2 linked regions of the Catalinimonas alkaloidigena genome follow. Each later gene encodes a partner of the first gene's protein in a complex. Links are inferred from orthologs where the notes say so. Each region holds a gene or a part of one and is shown in the gene's direction. Other genes may lie near its edges.

Region 1 (3,279 bases):
CTCAGCCCGCAGGCGATGGCGACCGTAGTGGAGCACAATCAGAATTACGTCGTATTGCAGGAGCAGGTCGGCACACTGAACTACAGCTCGGTCTACCGAGGCATGCGCTCGTACGAAACCGGCCAGTTGCTGGGGGTGCTGAGTATTCCCTTCTTTGAGTCGAAGGCCGAACTGGACCGACAAATTATCGACCTGGTGGGCATGATGCTGAACATCTTTACGGCCATTTTCCTGGCTCTGCTGGTGCTCTCGTATTTTGCCTCGCAGCTCCTGACCGAACCCCTCAGCCTGATTACCCGGAAGCTGCAACGGACCACGCTGGACCGCAACGAGCCGCTCGAATGGCACACGCGCGACGAAATCGGACTGTTGGTGGATGAATACAACCGCATGATTGTGAAGCTGGAAGAAAGCCGGGAAGCGCTTTCGAGGAGCGAGAAAGAGTCGGCTTGGCGCGAAATGGCGCGGCAGGTAGCCCACGAGATCAAAAATCCACTGACGCCCATGAAACTCACCCTCCAGTACCTGGACCGGGCGTTAGGCGACCGGGAGGCCGAAGAACTACGGCAGATGTCGAAGAAAGCCGTCAATACGCTGTTGGCGCAGGTCGATACCCTGAACGACATCGCCACGTCGTTCTCAGCCTTTGCCAAAATGCCCGTTCCCAAGACCGAAATGTTCGAATTGAAAGCGGTGGTGCAGAAAACGGTCGACTTGTACGAAAACGAAGCTTCCGGCCAGGTGCACGTCGATTTACCCGAACAGGCCTGTTGGGTCATAGGTGACGAGCAACTGATGGGGCGGACGCTGACCAATCTGATCCTGAATGCCCTGCAGTCGGTGCCGCAGGAGCGCAAGCCCGAAGTGTGGGTTCGGCTTCGTTGCCGGAAACAACGTGTGATCATCGAAGTGGCCGACAACGGTACCGGCATTCCGGACGCCATTCAGGAAAAAGTCTTTATTCCCAACTTCAGTACAAAATATGCGGGGTCCGGCATCGGACTGGCTGTGGCCAAACGTGGCGTCGAGCACGCCGGAGGGCGCATCTGGTTCGAGACGGAGCAGAACGTGGGCACTCGTTTCTACATTGAGTTGCCGCTGGTGCAACCTTCCGAAAACGGGCACTGATCCGCGCCCATGCACGAACTTTTTGGGCGTTAACTGCGGCAACCCGTATCTTTGGCTTTTCCCCGCTGGCTTATGCTGACTAAACGCATCATCCCCTGCCTGGATGTAAAAGATGGTAAGACTGTAAAGGGCGTCAATTTTGTTAACCTGCGTGATGCGGGCGACCCGGTCGAACTGGGCGCGCGCTATGCGGAAGAAGGCGCCGACGAATTGGTGTTTCTCGACATCACCGCGACGGTTGAAAAGCGACGTACCCTGGTAGAGCTGGTGCGTCGGGTGGCCAAAGAAATCAACATTCCTTTCACCGTAGGCGGGGGCATCAGCACCGTCGAAGACGTATCCGCCCTGTTGCACGCCGGTGCCGATAAAGTCTCGATCAACTCATCGGCCGTGCGCCGCCCCGAGTTGATCAACGAGCTGGCGCAAGAGTTTGGCTCTCAGTGTGTCGTCGTGGCCATCGACACCCGCTATGTCGACGGAGAGCACATCGTGCATACCCACGGCGGCCGGACGCCCACCGAAAAGCGGACCATTCCCTGGGCACAAGAAGTAGAAGAACGGGGCGCCGGCGAAATTCTGCTCACGTCGATGGATACCGACGGCACCAAGGCCGGATTTGCGCTGGAACTGACGCAGGAGATTTCCCGGCGGTTGCAGATTCCCGTCATTGCGTCGGGCGGGGCCGGTACGATGGAACATTTCAAAGAGGTTTTTCAGGACGGCTGCGCCGATGCCGCACTGGCCGCGAGTATTTTTCACTTCAAAGAAATTGAAATCCCAGGCCTCAAGGAGTACCTTCGCCGAGAAAACATTGCAGTACGCTTGTGAATATCGATTTTAGTAAAGGAGACGGACTGGTCCCCGCCGTTGTGCAAGATGCCACCACGCACCGGGTGCTGATGTTGGGTTATATGAACCAGGCCGCTCTGGACCAGACGCAGGCAGAAGGGAAGGTGACGTTCTGGAGCCGTTCCAAACAGCGCCTCTGGACCAAAGGCGAAACATCCGGCAACTTTTTGCAGGTGCGCGACATACGCGCCGATTGCGATGGCGATACCCTCCTGATCAAGGCCGATCCGGTCGGTCCGGTCTGCCATACCGGGGCCGACACCTGTTTTGACGAAACCAACCAGAGCACCGGCACGGCTTTTCTGGATTACCTCAAGCAGGTGATCCGCGACCGAAAACACAACCCGAACGAAAAGTCCTACACCCGTTCGCTGTTTCAGAAGGGCATCAACAAAGTAGCTCAGAAAGTGGGCGAAGAGGCGGTCGAGCTGGTGATTGAAGCAAAGGACCAGAACGACGATTTGTTCAAAGGCGAGGCGGCCGACCTGCTATTTCACTTTTTGGTCTTGCTGGAAGCAAAAGAGATAGATTTAAACGAAGTTTTGGCCGTGTTGGAGGCCCGACATCGTCGATAAATAGGTTGTTCTTCTAGGCAGAGTGGGAGGTAAGTAGTACTTTCAGGCAAAGAACCTACTGCTTTATGAAGAAAAACTACTTTCAGCGTTGGCTGCTGTTTGGCCTGACGGGACTGTTGTTGGTCGGCATTGGGCTCGGGCTGTTGGTAGAAGCCATCCACTTGCGCATGAATCAGGCCGCGTTTGCGCAATGGGCGGGCGTGGGGCTGACCAGTCTGTCGGCAGTGGTGCTGGGGCTGACTGCGTTGGGCGAAAGCGTGGTGAACCGCGTGTTTTATAAACTCCGAAACCGGCAACGCAGTGCATCGTAAATCACATTGTTTAAGCGACCCTGGATGGGAAGTGCCCGGTGAAGCGGCCTTTGCTTCCGCTGCTCCACAGGGGCGTACACAAATCGCTGCGACTACATGAAGCTATTCAGGTTTATCCTCGTCATGCTTCTCACCTTTATGGTGGCCTTTGTACTGAGTACTCGGATGAGCTCAGTTCCGCCTCTGGGCTATTTCCTGAATCCCTTTGCGGGTTTCTGGCAGAACGCCGAAACCGTAGCTTCGGCCACCGCCCCGCACACCCTGAACCTGCCCACCCTGCACGACAGCGTCACCATCGTCTACGACCGCTACCAGGTGCCGCACATTTTTGCCCGGAACGATCACGATCTGTACGTAGCCCAGGGGTATGTCACGGCCCGCGACCGGCTCTGGCAGATGGATTTTCAAACGCGGGC
Region 2 (3,301 bases), on another replicon or contig:
GGGGCCGTGTTCCATTGAAAGTGAGGAACAGATTGAGCGGACGGTGACGCACCTGCTTGACAACGACGTGAAGATCATGCGCGGGGGCGTCTACAAACCGCGTAGCTCGCCCTACTCGTTTCGTGGGATGGGGCTGGACGGCCTCAAAATGTTCTACGACATCTGCCGCCAGAACGGCATCAAAATCATCACCGAAGTGATGCAGCCCTCTCAAATCGCGGACATGCTCGATTACGTCGACGTCTTCCAGGTGGGCGCGCGGAACACCCAAAACTTTAACTTACTCGACGAACTCGGAAAGGTCGACAAACCGGTGATGATCAAACGCGGTCTCTCCGGCACCCTCGACGAACTGCTCCAGTCGGCCGAATACGTCTTTTCCGGCGGTAACGAGAAGATCCTCCTGTGCGAGCGGGGCATCCGTACCTACGAAACCGCCAGCCGCAATACGCTGGACCTCAATGCTGTCCCAATTCTGAAAGAAAAGTCGCACCTGCCCGTGATCGTCGATCCGTCACACGGCATTGGCATCCGCGAGTTTGTTGAACCGATGGCCCTGGCGGGCGTCATGGCCGGTGCCGACGGCATCATCGTGGAAGTCCACGACACCCCCGAAGAGGCCGCCTCCGATGGCCAGCAAACCCTCAATTTCGACGAAGCCAGCCGCCTCTACCAGCGCATGCGCCAAGCCTATCAACTGCGGGAAGAGTTCTGATTACAAATTGCACATGACAAATTGCAGATTGTGCAATGGCAAAGATCGAACGTTTTGAGGATCTCCAAATCTGGCAGGACGCGGCAAAAGTAGCGGTTGAAATGTACCAGCTTTCGGAGATAGGAAGATTGAAGAATGATTTCGGTGCGAAAGATCAAATTCGTCGTGCGGCGTCTTCCATCTCAAACAACATTGCCGAAGGATTTGAGTATGATAACAATGGGGATTTTATTCGCTTTCTTCGCTACGCGAAAGGCTCCTGTGGCGAGTTACGCAGCCAACTTTACGTTTTGAAGGAAGGGGGGCTAATCGGCAACGAAGCGTATGAACGCCTGTACGAAAGACTAATCGGCCTGTCGAGACAATTAGCGGGTTTTATCCGCTACCTGCACCAACGGACGAAAGAAAGCTAATTTGCAATTTGACAATTTGACAATTTGTAATCTTTAATTCCACATGAAAACCGTCATCATTAAATACAACGCGGGGAATGTACAGTCGGTGAAGTACGCCCTGGAACGCCTGGGCATTGAGCCGATTCTGTCTGACGAAGAAGAGGTGATCCGCTCGGCCGACCGGGTGATCTTTCCAGGGGTGGGGGAGGCCAGCACCGCCATGGGCTACCTCCGGGAAAAGGGACTCGACCAACTCCTGCCCACCCTGACGCAACCGGTACTGGGCGTGTGCCTGGGGTTGCAACTGATGTGTACCCATTCGGAAGAGAATGACACGCCGTGTCTCGGCATCTTCGACGTGGAAGTGAAGCGGTTTCGGCCGGACGAGGCGGGGCAGAAGGTGCCGCACATGGGATGGAATACCATCTCGCCTGCGGCTGACGCGGATTTCCCCTTGTTACGCGAGATTGAAATTCCGGCGTACGTCTACTTCGTACACAGCTATTATGCCGAAATGAGTTCTTACACCATGGCCGCCTGCAACTACATCGTGCCGTTCTCGGCCATGCTGCACAAAGACAACTTCTATGCCGCGCAGTTTCACCCCGAAAAGAGTGGACTGGTCGGGGCGCAGATTCTCAAAAACTTCGTCGAACTCAAACAGGAAGAGTTGGTCTGACGGAGCACCGAAGTCAGGAGATCCGGAAACCGGATAACGACCTGCCCAACACTTTGTCATCGCGACCATCGGGAGAGATCTCGGTCCAAAAGCTAGGAGATCTCTCACGTTGTTCGAGGTGACAGGATAAGAGTACAAAGCGTTGCTTAATTTGCCCCCTGAAAGTTTCAATTTGTAATCCATTCCCCCATGCACATCATTCCCGCCATCGACATCATCGACGGTAAGTGCGTTCGCCTGACGCAGGGCGATTATGCGCAAAAGAAAGAATACGCCGCCGATCCGCTCGACATGGCCCTGCGGTTTGAAGACGCCGGACTGCAACGCCTGCACGTGGTGGACCTCGACGGCGCACGCGAAAAGCGGGTGATCAACTACCGGGTGCTCGAACGACTGGCCTCAAAAACTGGATTGCACATCGATTTCGGTGGGGGCATCCAGTCCGATGACGACCTGCGGATTGCGTTTGAGTGTGGGGCAAAACAGATTACGGGCGGCAGCATCGCCGTGCGGGAACCCGACACGTTTGAGCGCTGGTTGAAGGAGTACGGACCGGAAAAAATCATCCTGGGAGCGGACGCGCGTGACATGAAAATCGCCGTGAGTGGCTGGCAGGAATCGTCCGGGCGACACATCTTCGACTTTCTGGAGGAGTACCAGGAACGCGGCGTGCGCTACGCGATCAGTACCGACGTCGCGAAGGATGGCCTGTTGCAGGGCCCTTCGATCCATTTGTATCAGGAATTGCGTGACCGGTTCCCCGACCTACACGTGATTGCCAGCGGCGGCGTCAGCTCCCTCAAAGACTTGGAGGAACTGGAAGAAGTTGGCGTATGGGGCGTCATCGTCGGCAAGGCCATCTACGAAGGGCGCATTCAGTTGAAAGACCTGGCTCCCTGGATTGCGAGTTGATAGATTAAAAATGAATAAATGTCAAATTGCTTTTTAGGCGTTTGCAATTATTGTCATCCTGAGCCAAACGAAGGATTTTGCACACAAACGATTCAGCACCTTATTTGAACAATAAGACCCTTTCAGGGTGACATTACTCCGGTAAATAGGTAAACCCCCAATCCACTCATTCACCACACCACCAATTCACCATACTCACCACATGATTCCGGAGTACTTGCTTTTTGTGGACACGGAAACGTCCGGGCGGCCCAAGCACTGGGACAGCCGCCGGGTGGAGGAGTGGCCCTACATTGTGCAGGTCGCGTGGGTGATCTTCACCCGGGACGGGAAGGAAGTGAAGGCGCGGAATTACCTGATCAAACCGGACGATTACGACATTGAGCGGAAGTCGGAGCGGATTCACGGCATTTCGGTGGCGGTGGCGCAGGAAAAGGGAATTGCGCGTCGGAAGGCGTTGCGGGCGCTGTATTCGGACCTGCGGCAGTACAAACCCATGATGGTGGCGCATTACATGGACTTCGACCAGCGCATGCTGGAGATGGGGTTTCGGCGCGCCGGGCTCAAAAACATCATCAAAGAAACGCCCCGGTTTTGCAC

The links.
Region 2: the proteins of hisF (region 1) and hisH are in contact, whole or in part, in a crystal structure (PDB 6RU0), measured with the Thermotoga maritima proteins. The link is inferred for Catalinimonas alkaloidigena from one-to-one orthologs. Residues at the interface, in WP_004080486.1 of Thermotoga maritima: Met1, Leu2, Ala3, Arg5, Ser40, Glu41, Asp45, Glu46, Ala70, Glu71, Ile73, Asp74, Ile75, Pro76, Phe77, Asp98, Lys99, Ser122, Gln123, Glu161, Thr195, Leu196, Asn247, Arg249, Glu251; in WP_004080484.1 of Thermotoga maritima: Asn15, Arg18, Arg22, Arg117, Leu118, Pro119, His120, Met121, Gly122, Trp123, Asn124, Asn134, Gly135, Tyr136, Tyr138, Val140, Tyr158, Glu180, Lys181, Ser182, Ser183, Lys184, Ile185.

The regions. Positions count from the first base shown.
Region 1 is NZ_FNFO01000002.1:722,203-725,481, forward strand. Bases 121-3,078 are described here. They hold hisF (imidazole glycerol phosphate synthase subunit HisF), read left to right. Parts: upstream 121-1,200; coding sequence 1,201-1,956; downstream 1,957-3,078. Other genes in these bases: BLR44_RS06505 (sensor histidine kinase), read left to right, coding at 121-1,128; hisIE (bifunctional phosphoribosyl-AMP cyclohydrolase/phosphoribosyl-ATP diphosphatase HisIE), read left to right, coding at 1,953-2,552; BLR44_RS06520 (hypothetical protein), read left to right, coding at 2,618-2,863; BLR44_RS06525 (penicillin acylase family protein), read left to right, coding at 3,029-3,078. Outside these bases: more of BLR44_RS06505, read left to right, coding at 1-120; more of BLR44_RS06525, read left to right, coding at 3,079-3,279.
Region 2 is NZ_FNFO01000005.1:182,596-185,896, reverse strand. What follows is about bases 1-2,980. They hold hisH (imidazole glycerol phosphate synthase subunit HisH), read left to right. Parts: upstream 1-1,171; coding sequence 1,172-1,789; downstream 1,790-2,980. Other genes in these bases: BLR44_RS14495 (3'-5' exonuclease), read left to right, coding at 2,904-2,980; hisA (1-(5-phosphoribosyl)-5-[(5-phosphoribosylamino)methylideneamino]imidazole-4-carboxamide isomerase), read left to right, coding at 1,979-2,701; BLR44_RS14510 (four helix bundle protein), read left to right, coding at 751-1,128; BLR44_RS14515 (bifunctional 3-deoxy-7-phosphoheptulonate synthase/chorismate mutase), read left to right, coding at 1-715. Outside these bases: more of BLR44_RS14495, read left to right, coding at 2,981-3,301. UniProt on the Escherichia coli protein: IGPS catalyzes the conversion of PRFAR and glutamine to IGP, AICAR and glutamate. The HisH subunit catalyzes the hydrolysis of glutamine to glutamate and ammonia as part of the synthesis of IGP and AICAR.